Regions from separate parts of the Mesorhizobium sp. P170090 genome, predicted to be linked through region 1. Evidence: predicted binding sites of a transcription regulator. Region 1 holds the regulator's gene; the other holds the start of a gene.

Region 1 (5,751 bases):
CCGCCAGGCGTGGTGAAGTCCTTGGCGCCGGCAATGTCGCCCGTCTTCTTGCCATCGGCAAGCTGCGAGGCGATCTCGGCGGCGTTCTTGCCGAGTTCGCGCGCGTCCTTCCACACCGACACCGTCTGCGTGCCGAGCGCGATGCGGTTCAGAGCGGCATGGTCGCCGTCCTGGCCCGAGACCGGAACCGTTCCGGCAAGGCCCTGCGCCGTCAGCGCGGCGACAACGCCGCCGGCTGTGCCGTCATTGGCCGCAACCACGGCATCGACCTTGTTGTCATTGGCGGTCAGGAACTGTTCCATGTTCTTCTGGGCATTGGCCGGCAGCCAGCCATCGGTATAGGCCTCGCCGACATTCTTGATCTTGCCCGAGTCGATGGCTTCCTTGAGCACTTCCATCGAGCCCGAGAACAGGAAATCGGCATTCGGATCCGAGCCAGAGCCCTTGATAAAGACATAGTTGCCCTCGGGCTTCGCCTTGAACACTTCGCGGGCCTGCATGCGGCCGACTTCTTTGTTGTCGAAGGTCAGGTAGAAGACGTCCTTGTTCTCGATCAGGCGGTCATAGCCGACGACCGGAATGCCTTCGTCCAGCGCCTTCTGCACCGCCGGGCCGATGGCCGACGCGTCCTGCGCCAGGACGATCAGCGCGTTGGCGCCTTGCGAGATCAGGCTTTCGACGTCGGTCAGCTGCTTGCCGGGATTGGACTGCGCGTCGGCGGAAATGTACTTGTCGCCGGCGGCTTCGATCGCCGTCTTCATCGCCGCCTCGTCCGTCTTCCAGCGCTCTTCCTGGAAGTTCGACCAGGAGACGCCGATGACCTTGTCCTTCGCCTGCGCGACCGAGACCAGCGTCAGCGACATGGCGGCGCCCGCCAGCATGGCGGCTGCAAATCTGTTCATGATAAACCCTCCCTGCGCCGCGCGCGGCGCGACAAAACTGGCCCGAAGGCCTGCACACAGAGGCTCCATTTTTTCGAGCCTCGAAAAAACACTGGTTCAATGATAAAGCGCTGTCAACATGGTTTCTGATGGCCTTGCCGAATTTTTTCGAGCTCCGCAATAAACAATGACAGGGCTGCCGGCGTCTGCCAATATTTGGCTGGTGCCGTCGAACGCCTTCACTATCATGAGGCGCGAGGAGGCCGGGAGGAAACAAATGTCGGTTGGAATCCGCCACGACGATCTGCGCCGTCGCAACCGCGCGATGGTGATTTCGGCCGTGCGCCGGGCCGGCCAGCCGTCGCGGACCGAGATTGCGGCGACCACCGGCCTCAGCCATTCGACCATATCGGCAATCTCGTCTGATCTGATTCAAGAAGGCATCCTGATTGAAGGCAAGCCTGGCGAGACCGGCTCGCTGAAACGCGGCCGGCCGCAGGTCGGCCTTGGCCTCAATCCGGAAGCGGCGGCGGTGATGACCGTGGTGCTGTCGCTGAACTTCCTCTCCGTCACCGTCATCGACTATGCCGGCCAGGTGGTCGCGGAAGAACAGCGCCGGCTCGACACGCTGACCATGCCGCGCGACGAACTGATCGGCGAATGCGTAGCAATCGTCCGGCGGCGTCTCGAGGACCCGGACCTGGACGTCCAGAGCATCGCCCGCATTGCCATGGGCATCCAGGGCATCACCGATTCGCAGGCGCGGGCCATGCTGTGGTCGCCAATCACGCCACTGACCGACATTGCCTTCGCCGACATGTTGGAAGCGGAATTCGGCATTCCGGCCACCATGGAGAACGACTGCAATATGATGGCGGTGGCGCTGCAATGGCGCCAGCCCGAGCGCTACCGCGACAATTTTATCGCCATCCTCTTATCGCACGGCATCGGCATGGGACTGGTGCTGAAAGGCGAACTTTTCACCGGCACCCATTCCTCGGGCGGCGAGTTCGGCCACATGATCCACCGTCCGGGCGGCGCGCTCTGCCGCTGCGGGCGGCGCGGCTGCGTCGAGGCCTATGCCGGAAACTACGCCATCTGGCGCAGCGCCAAAATGATGGGCGAGGATGCCGAGCCGGTCGATATCGGCGACGCTGATATGCGCGCACTCGCCGCGCGCGCCCGCGAAACCGACGGCCCGGAGCGCGAAGCCTATCGCAAGGCCGGCGAGGCGCTCGGCTTCGGCCTCGGCAGCCTGTTTGCGCTGATCGATCCGGCACCCGTCGCCATGGTAGGCGTCAGCGCCGCCGCCTTCGACTTGATCGAACCGGCATTGCGCGAAGCGATCGCCCAGACCGCCGGCGGCCAGCACTCGAAATCGATCTCCTTCGACACCGAGCCCAACGAGCTGCCGCTGATCCGCGAAGGCTGTGCCATGCGCGCGCTCGGCTTCGTCGATCAGGAGATTTTCGCGCCGGGCATTCAGGCCAAATCCGGCAAGCATGTCGCCTGAATGGCCGGCAACGGCGCGACGCGCAGCATCCTAGTCTTCCCTGATCGCGTAGCCGGCGCCGCGAATGGTACGGATGACATCCGGCATGCGGCCGTTGTTGACCGCTTTGCGTAAGCGCCCGACATGGACGTCGACGGTTCGCTCGTCGATATAGATCGTCTCGCCCCAGACATTGTCGAGCAGTTGGCTGCGCGAGAACACGCGGCCGGGATGGCGCATCATGAATTCGAGCAGCCGGAACTCGGTCGGTCCGAGCCTGATCTCGCTCTTCTTGCGGTAGACACGGTGCGACTCGCGGTCGAGCACGATGTCGCCGACCTTGAGCACGCTGGACAGCACTTCCGGCTTGGCCCGGCGCAGCAGCGCCCTCACGCGCGCCATGAACTCCGGCGTCGAGAATGGCTTGACCAGATAGTCGTCGGCGCCGGTGGACAGGCCGCGCACGCGATCGCTTTCCTCACCGCGCGCGGTCAGCATGATGATCGGCAGCCGCTCGGTTTCGGGCCGCACTCTAAGGCGCCGGCAGAGCTCGATGCCGGAAACAGCGGGCACCATCCAGTCGAGCACCAGGAGATCGGGCACGTTTTCCTGCAGGCGGATCTCGGCCTCGTCGCCGCGTGTCACCACCTCGACGTGATAGCCTTCGGATTCGAGGTTGTAGCGGAGGAGCACGCCTAGCGGCTCCTCGTCCTCCACGACCATGATGCGTGGCGCGATCATCGGCAGTTCACCCTCATCAGGCCGGCATGGCCATCGCCGTCTCGTCCTGCTTCGGACGATTGGCGGGCAGTTGCTGGCCGGTCAGCACATAATACGCATTTTCGGCGATGTTGGTGACATGATCGCCGATGCGCTCAAGATTCTTGGCGCAGAACAAGAGATGCGTGCAGGCGGTGATGTTGCGAGGGTCTTCCATCATGTAGGTCAAGAGCTCACGAAACACGGACGTGTATTTGACGTCGATGCGCTCGTCGTCATTCCTGAGTTTTGCAAGCGCTGCCGCATCGGTGGCGGCATATTCCTCGACGACGCCTTGCACCTGGATCAGCACCAGCTGCGCCATGGCGTCGATGGAGTGCGAGAGGTCGCGCGGCGTGACGCTCAAGCCCACGGTGCCGACGCGTTTGGCGATGTTCTTGGCGAGGTCGCCGATGCGCTCGAGGTCGCCCGCCATGCGGATCGAGCCGACCACGGCACGCAGATCGTTGGCCATCGGCTGACGCTTGGCGATCAGCGTGATGGCGCGGTCGTCCAGTTCGCGCTGGCGCGCATCCATGATGGCGTCGTCGGAAACGACACGCTGTGCCAGCGCATTGTCCGAATTGAGCAGCGCCCTGGTCGAGCCGCTGACCATCGAGCCTGCCAGATCGCCCATGTCGCGGATCAGCTTGCTGATCTGCCCGAGCTCTTCATCGAAGGAGGCGACGGTATGTTCACCCATGATCTTGGTCCTCGTGCCTGAAAATTCACCCGCCGGACGGCTCAGCCGAAGCGGCCGGTAATGTAGTCCTGGGTGCGCTTGTCGTCGGGGTTGGTGAACATCTTGTCGGTGGCGCCCTCCTCGACGAGATAGCCGAGATGGAACATCGCCGTGCGCTGCGACACGCGCGCCGCCTGCTGCATCGAATGGGTGACGATGACGATCGTGTAGTTCTGGCGCAGCTCGTCTATCAGCTCCTCGACACGGGCGGTGGCGATCGGATCGAGCGCCGAGCAGGGCTCGTCCATCAGGATCACCTCCGGCGACACGGCGATGGCGCGCGCGATGCACAGGCGCTGCTGCTGGCCGCCGGACAGGCCGGTGCCGGGCTCCTGCAGGCGGTCCTTGACCTCGTTCCAGATCGCCGCCTTCTTCAGGCTCTGCTCGACGATCTGGTCCATGTCGGACTTGCGCTTGGCCAGCCCATGGATGCGCGGGCCGTAGGCGACGTTCTCGTAGATGGACTTCGGGAACGGGTTGGGTTTCTGGAACACCATGCCGACGCGTGCGCGCAGTTCGACGACATCGATGTTCTTGTCGTAGATGTCGTCTTCATCGAGCGTGATCTTGCCGGTCACCCGCGCCGAATCGATGGTGTCGTTCATGCGGTTGAGGCAGCGCAAGAAGGTCGACTTGCCGCAGCCGGAGGGGCCGATCAGCGCCGTCACCTGGTTCTGGCGGACGTCGAGATTGACGTCGAACAACGCCTGCTTCTCGCCATAGAACACGCCGACCTTGTCGCCGCGCATCTTGATCACTTCGTTCGACTTGGCGTTCATTTTGTCGCCCACTGCATTCTCAAGGGACTGTTCGGTCATGATGTTCATACCAAATTGCCTTTTTTCTACCAGCGCCGCTCGAACCGGCGCCGGAGCACGATCGCGGTGATGTTCATGGCCATGAGGAAGACGAGCAGGATGATGATGGCGCCGGACATGCGCTCGACAAAAGCGCGCTCAGCCTCGTTTGCCCACATATAGATCTGAACCGGCAGCGCGGTCGCCGGATCGAAAGGCGTCGTCGGATAATCGGCGACGAAAGCGACCATGCCGATCAAGAGCAGCGGTGCTGTCTCGCCGAGCGCACGCGCCAGGCCGATGATGGTGCCGGTAAGGATGCCTGGGGCGGCAAGCGGCAGGATGTGATGGAACACCATCTGCATCTTGGAGGCGCCGAGACCTAGGGCCGCCGAGCGGATCGACGGCGGCACCGCGGCAAGGGCGGCGCGCGTGGCGATGATTATGGTCGGCAATGTCATCAAGGTCAGCACCAGGCCGCCGACGAAGGAAGCCGAGCGCGGCATGCCGAGGAAGTTGATGAACACGGCAAGGCCAAGCAGACCGAAGACGATCGACGGCACCGCCGCGAGATTGTTGATGTTGACTTCGATCAGGTCCGTAAAGCGGTTCTTCTTGGCGAACTCCTCCAGATAGATGGAGGCGGCGACGCCGATCGGCAGCGCCAGCAACAGCACGATCACCATCATGTAGAACGAACCGATGATGGCCACGCCCATGCCCGACGTCTCGGGCCGGCTGGAGGCGCCATAGCTGAACAGGCCGGTGTTGAAATGCTCGGCCATCGCGCCTTCGGCTTTGAGCTTGTTCATCCAGTCGATCTGCTGGTTGGACACCTTGCGGCGCGCTTCATCGACGCCGAGGTCGATCTGGCCCTTGAAGGCCGAGTCGAGATTGGCGGCGGCCAGGATGTCGACGTCACGCGTCGTGCCGATCACCGACGGATCGGCGGAGACGATGTCGCGCAGCTGGACGCGGGCGCCTTCCGACAGGAAGCCCTTGAGCTTCAGCATCATCGGCTTGTTGGCCGGATCGATGCCGAGCTTGGCCACCAGCGCGTTTTCGGCGAGCTTGGGATAG
Region 2 (5,751 bases), 2.8 Mb from region 1:
GGCGCGCTTGATCGCCTTGGCGAGTTCGCGCTGCTTCTTCTGGCTGACGGCGGTGATGCGCGACGGCACGATCTTGCCGCGCTCGGAAATGTAGCGCTGCAGAAGACGCACGTCCTTGTAGTCGATCTTGGGCGCGTTGGCGCCGGAGAACGGGCAGGTCTTGCGGCGGCGATGGAACGGGCGCCGGGTCGGGATCTGATTGATGTCGACCATTATTCTGCACCTCCTTCAACGCCTTCGCGCGGACGGCGCGGACCACGATCACCACCGGCGTCGCCAAATGAGCGCGGCGGACGATCGCCACGGTCGCCGCGATCACGGTCGCCGAACGAGCGCGGACCACGATCACCACGGTCGCGGTCGCCGAAGCCGCCGCGTTCCGAGCGCTCTTCGCGCTTCTGCATCATGGCCGACGGGCCTTCCTCATGCGCCTCGACCTTGACGGTCAGGAAACGCAGCACGTCCTCGGACAGGCCCATCTGGCGCTCCATCTCGTTGAGCGCTGCCGGCGGGCAGTTGAGGTCCATAAGCGTGTAGTAAGCCTTCCGGTTCTTGTTGACCCGGTAGGTGAGGGACTTCAGTCCCCAGTTCTCGACCCGGCCGACGGACCCGCCATTTGCGGAGATGACGCCCTTGTACTGTTCGACAAGCGCATCGACCTGCTGCTGCGAGAGGTCCTGCCGGGCAAGGAACACATGTTCGTATAGAGCCATAGTGGTTCAGTGCCTTTCTTCGTTTCTCTCCCGGATCCTCGCGGCAAAGCCTCTGCAACTTCTCTGACCCGCTGGTCCCGAGGGGGCGGGGAAGAAAGGAGCATTTCGAGACGGTCGAGAGCGGAGACACGGGAGGCGGAAGCGCTTCTGGCTTCACACGAAGGTTTTGGGTAAAACCTCCGGCCCTCCGTTCAGCCCCCAGCAAGGACCGGCAGATTGCGGGCGTCTATATAGCAAATTGGCTGGAAGGCAAGGGTAACGCATGCTCCGGACAGCGTCCTGGCGTCGCAGGGTTGGAAAAATACCAGGCATCAACTCGTATGCGGGGTACCACCGTTGATCGTTTCGGGGAAGAAGTCCGGAGCCGCCTTACGCTTGCCGAACATCATATCGTATTGCAGCAGGCGGAAGTCGTTGATCGCCGGATCAACGTCCTTCTGCCGCGCCCAGTCCGGCGTGGCCTCACCTGACGGTGTCAAAAGCAGATTGCGGTCGACGACGCGATAGCGTTCGCGCAGCGCGCCCAGGAAGCCGGTATAGTAGGGGTGCGTGATCCCGGCCGTGGTAAGGATATGGTAGGGCAGGAAGGCCGGGCTCACCGCGCCCATATCCTGCGCCGGACCGGTGCGGTTAGACCAGATGACCAGCGGCGTCTGATGATGCTCCAGTGCCGCCTCCGGCGTCGGTTCCTTGCGCGGCGCGACATTGTCCTTCAGGTAACCGGTTTCGACATAGACGGGGCCGAGCGGCGGCAGATGGTCGCCGAAGAAGGCGATGACCGTCGGCCGCTCGCGCTTCTTCGCCCATTCGATCAATCGCTCGAGGCCACGGTCGGCATCGGCCGATCCCTCGGCGTAGCTGAGCAGCGATTCCCGCGCCCACGTGCTGATCGGTGCCACGACCTTGTGGGTCGGATTGTAATAGCGGTACGGCTCGTAGGGACCGTGGTTCTGCAGGCTGACGGCGAAGAAGAACACCGGCCGCTCGCTGGCGTCGGCCTCTGCGATGATCTCGTCGGTCATCGACGCATCGGAAGCCAGCGGCCCGCGCTTTTCCAGTGGCGGCAGCGTCTCTTCCGAGCGGAAATCGTTGAAACCGAAATCGGCATAGACGGCGCCCCTGTTCCAGAACCAGTTGGTGCCCGGATGGATGGCGCGCGCCCGGTAGCCCTCGCTTTTCAGGAAGGTCGCCAGCGACGGCGTCGGCGTGCGCACATATTGCTGGTAGGGGATCGAGCCCGCCGGCAGGAAGGCATTGGAAAAGCCGGTCAGCGCCTCGAATTCGATGTTGGCGGTCATGCCGCCGAATTCCGGCGAAAACATATAGCCGGAACGCAGCGCCCGCACATTGGGGATCGGGTCAGGCGTGATTGTGACGCCGGGCAGCTTGGTCGGATCCCAGAAAGATTCGCTCATCACCACGATGATGTCGGGTTTCTCATCCGGTACCGAGGCCGCCACAGCAGGCCTGTCGATCGCGTCGATCGCCTTGTCGGAATAGCCCGCCGGCGCCGAGACATGCGCCATCGGCACGTTGAGCGCGAAGGCCAGCGCAAACCCGTTGGAGGCGTAGTTCTCCTTCTGGTCCCACATGATCGGGATGATCTGCAGCCGGTCGCGGGTCCACGAGAAGGTGGCGTAGTCCATGATCGAGACGAAGAAGGCGAGCAGCGGCACTGCCAGCGTCAGCCGCGCCAGCCGCCCTTTGCGGCTGAGGATCGGAACCTTGCGGCGCCACAACCGCCAGCCATAGATCAGCAGCGACAGGCCGGCGACGATGCCGACCGCCATGGCGAGCGCCGTCCAGGGCCGCTCGCGCACCAGGAGCGGCATCAGTGCCATGATCTGGCGCGAATAAAGAAAATCGGTTGGGTAGAGCGGATCGCCGAGATAATGCGACTTCTGATGCCCGACAAAGGCCAGCGCCAGCGTCAGGGGCGCCACGATCATCAGGCTCTGGTGACTGCGGCCAAGCACGGCGTCCAGTCCCATCAGCACCAATGCAAAGACAATGATGGTGGTCCAGCCCGGCTTGAATGGCTGCAGGAAGAAGTCGACCGTGCCGAAGAAGTCGCCGCGCACGATCCATTCGATAGCGAACACCAGGATGGCGGAGGCAAGCAGCGTGACCAGACCGTAGCGGATGACCGGCCATCTGCGCCCCGGCAGGTAGCCGGTGGACGGATCGTCTTCCAAGAATTGTGGCGCGGGTACGGCCGCGCCTTTCCTGATCCTAGCCACGTCTCTTCCCCCGGCCCAAGCAACGCGTATTTCCACTCGCGCCACCGTTCTGTCATAGAACTGTCATGCAAAAGCTAGCGCCTGTGGCGAAAATAAGAAGAGCCAGCAAACGATTCGTGAGCGGTTTTCATCAGGTGTGATCGGCAAAAAGCCTTTGGGAACAGGGACTCGAGGTCAGCTCCGGTTCAAGCGAGAGCCGAAATGCCGCCTCCGGGCTTGACTTGACGGTCCGCCTTGCGTCACAGGCAGGAAAAATCAGCCGCTGGAGAGCGCCCAAATGGCCGTCGCATTCACCTTTCCGGGACAGGGCAGCCAGGCTGTCGGCATGGGCAAGGACCTCGCCGACGCCTTCCCCGAGGCACGCAGGGTGTTCGAGGAAGTCGATGATGCGTTGGGCGAAGAGCTGTCGAAACTGATCTGGGAAGGCCCGGAAGAGGCGCTGACCCTGACTGCCAATGCCCAGCCGGCGCTGATGGCGGTCTCGCTGGCGGCGATCCGCTCGCTGGAAGCGCGCGGCTTTTCGCTGAAGGACAAGGTTGCCTACGTTGCCGGTCATTCGCTCGGCGAATATTCCGCCCTTGCCGCGGCCGGTTTCGTTTCGGTCGCCGATGCTGCCCGGCTGCTGCGCATCCGCGGCAACGCCATGCAGGCGGCGGTGCCGGCCGGCGAGGGCGCCATGGCGGCGATCATCGGACTGGAACAGCCCGACGTCGAAGCCGCTTGCACCGAGGCCGCAACGGGATCCGGCAAAGTCTGCCAGATCGCCAACGACAATGGCGGCGGCCAGCTGGTGATCTCCGGCGCCAGGGCGGCGGTGGAACTCGCCGCGAAACTGTGCACAGAAAAGGGCGCCAAGCGGGCGCTGATGCTGCAGGTCTCCGCACCCTTCCATTCGGCGCTGATGGCGCCGGCGGCCGATGTCATGCGCGAGGCGCTGGCCGGCGTGACCAAGAATGCACCGGTCGTGCCCGTCGTCTCCAACGTCACTGTAGCCCCGACCAGCGACCCCGACGAGATCGCGCGCCGCCTGGTCGAGCAGATCACCGGCCGCGTGCGCTGGCGCGAAACGGTGGAGTGGTTCGGCGCCAACGGCGTCGCCACGCTGTTTGAGATCGGCGCCGGCAAGGTGCTTTCCGGCCTGGCGCGGCGGATCAACCGCGACATCGCCACATCCGCCGTCGGCACGCCGCCAGATGTCGAGGCGGCGCTGGCCGCGCTTGCATAATCCACTGGCGATTCAACCCCTCCCGTGGGAAGGGTGTTCTCTTAAGATCAGGAGACGAAAATGTTCGAACTGACCGGCCGCAAGGCGCTCGTCACCGGCGCATCGGGCGGCATTGGCGAGGCGATTGCCCGGGTGCTGCATGCGCAAGGCGCCATTGTCGGCCTGCACGGCACCCGCATCGAGAAACTGGAGACCCTGGCCGGCGAACTCGGCGACCGGGTAAAGCTGTTCCCGGCCAATCTTGCCGACCGTGACGAGGTCAAGGCGCTTGGCCAGAAGGCCGAAGCCGAACTCGAAGGCGTCGACATACTGGTCAACAATGCCGGCATCACCAAGGACGGCCTGTTCGTGCGCATGGCGGACGCGGATTGGGACAGCGTGCTGGAGGTGAACCTCACCGCCGTGTTCCGGCTGACCCGCGAGCTGACCCATCCGATGATGCGCCGCCGCCATGGCCGCATCATCAACATCACCTCGGTGGTCGGCGTCACCGGCAATCCTGGCCAGACCAATTATTGCGCCTCCAAGGCCGGCATGATCGGCTTTTCCAAGTCGCTGGCGCAGGAGATCGCCACCCGCAACATCACCGTCAACTGCGTCGCCCCGGGCTTTATCGAATCGGCCATGACCGACAAGCTCAACGACAAGCAGAAAGACGCGATAATGGCCGCGATCCCGACGCGCCGCATGGGCACGAGTGTTGAAGTGGCGTCGGCCGTCGCCTATCTCGCCTCCAACGAGGCAGCCTACGTCACCGGCCAGACCATCCATGTCAACGGTGGCATGGCCATGATCTGACAGGATATTGCCGGGTGATAAGAAGACATGGCCGGCTTGTGAAAAGAGACCATTTCGCCTTGGACCTCAGCCATTTTTCGTGTAATGCGGCCCGCAACCCGGCGGTTCGGGCAAAAACCGGTCCGGCATCGTTGCGTTTCCGGCAGGACCATCTTTCAGCTTGATTAGCGGCATTCTGCCCGCTAACGAAGACAGACAAACAAAAGACGAGGATGCCCCAAATGAGTGACACCGCAGAGCGCGTCAAGAAGATCGTCATCGAACATCTTGGCGTCGATGCCGACAAGGTGACGGAGCAGGCGAGCTTCATCGATGATCTGGGCGCAGACAGCCTCGACACGGTCGAACTCGTCATGGCCTTCGAAGAAGAGTTCGGCGTCGAGATTCCGGACGATGCGGCCGAGACCATCCTGACCGTCGGCGATGCCGTGAAGTACATCGACAAGGCTTCGGCCTGACACCATCCGCAGTCATCACCGGGGAGGACCTGCGATGAGGCGTGTCGTCGTCACGGGCCTTGGCCTGGTTTCGCCGTTCGGCATGGGCTTCGAGCACAGCTGGAAGGAACTTCTGACCGGCCGCAGCGCCGCGAAGCGCGTCACCGAGTTCGAAGTGGAAGATCTTGCCTGCAAGATCGCCCACGTCATTCCTCGCGGTGACGGCACCAACGGCACGCTCAATCCCGAAGCCGTGCTCGAGCCCAAGGAACTGCGCAAGATCGGCGACTTCATCCTTTACGGGATTGCGGCCGCCGACGAAGCGCTGAAGGATTCCG

The links. The regulator PhoB, encoded in region 1, activates phosphate uptake and scavenging genes when phosphate is short. The targets are predictions, from matches to a motif close to TGTCATNNANCTGTCAT.
Region 2: AC3EML_RS14360 (LTA synthase family protein) is a predicted target of PhoB. The motif match lies at 3,004-3,020, and genes of this name have one in related genera.

What each region holds. Positions count from the first base shown of each region.
Region 1 covers NZ_JBYNWH010000001.1:192,856-198,606, forward strand. The annotation lists gene xylF (D-xylose ABC transporter substrate-binding protein) at 1-902, opposite strand, end outside; gene AC3EML_RS00960 (ROK family protein) at 1,159-2,394, shown strand; gene phoB (phosphate regulon transcriptional regulator PhoB) at 2,425-3,114, opposite strand; gene phoU (phosphate signaling complex protein PhoU) at 3,131-3,835, opposite strand; gene pstB (phosphate ABC transporter ATP-binding protein PstB) at 3,877-4,701, opposite strand; gene pstA (phosphate ABC transporter permease PstA) at 4,719-5,751, opposite strand, start outside.
Region 2 covers NZ_JBYNWH010000001.1:3,031,606-3,037,356, forward strand. The annotation lists gene rpsR (30S ribosomal protein S18) at 1-213, opposite strand, end outside; gene rpsF (30S ribosomal protein S6) at 213-713, opposite strand; gene AC3EML_RS14360 (LTA synthase family protein) at 1,025-2,953, opposite strand; gene fabD (ACP S-malonyltransferase) at 3,231-4,178, shown strand; gene fabG (3-oxoacyl-[acyl-carrier-protein] reductase) at 4,239-4,976, shown strand; gene AC3EML_RS14375 (acyl carrier protein) at 5,198-5,434, shown strand; gene fabF (beta-ketoacyl-ACP synthase II) at 5,469-5,751, shown strand, end outside.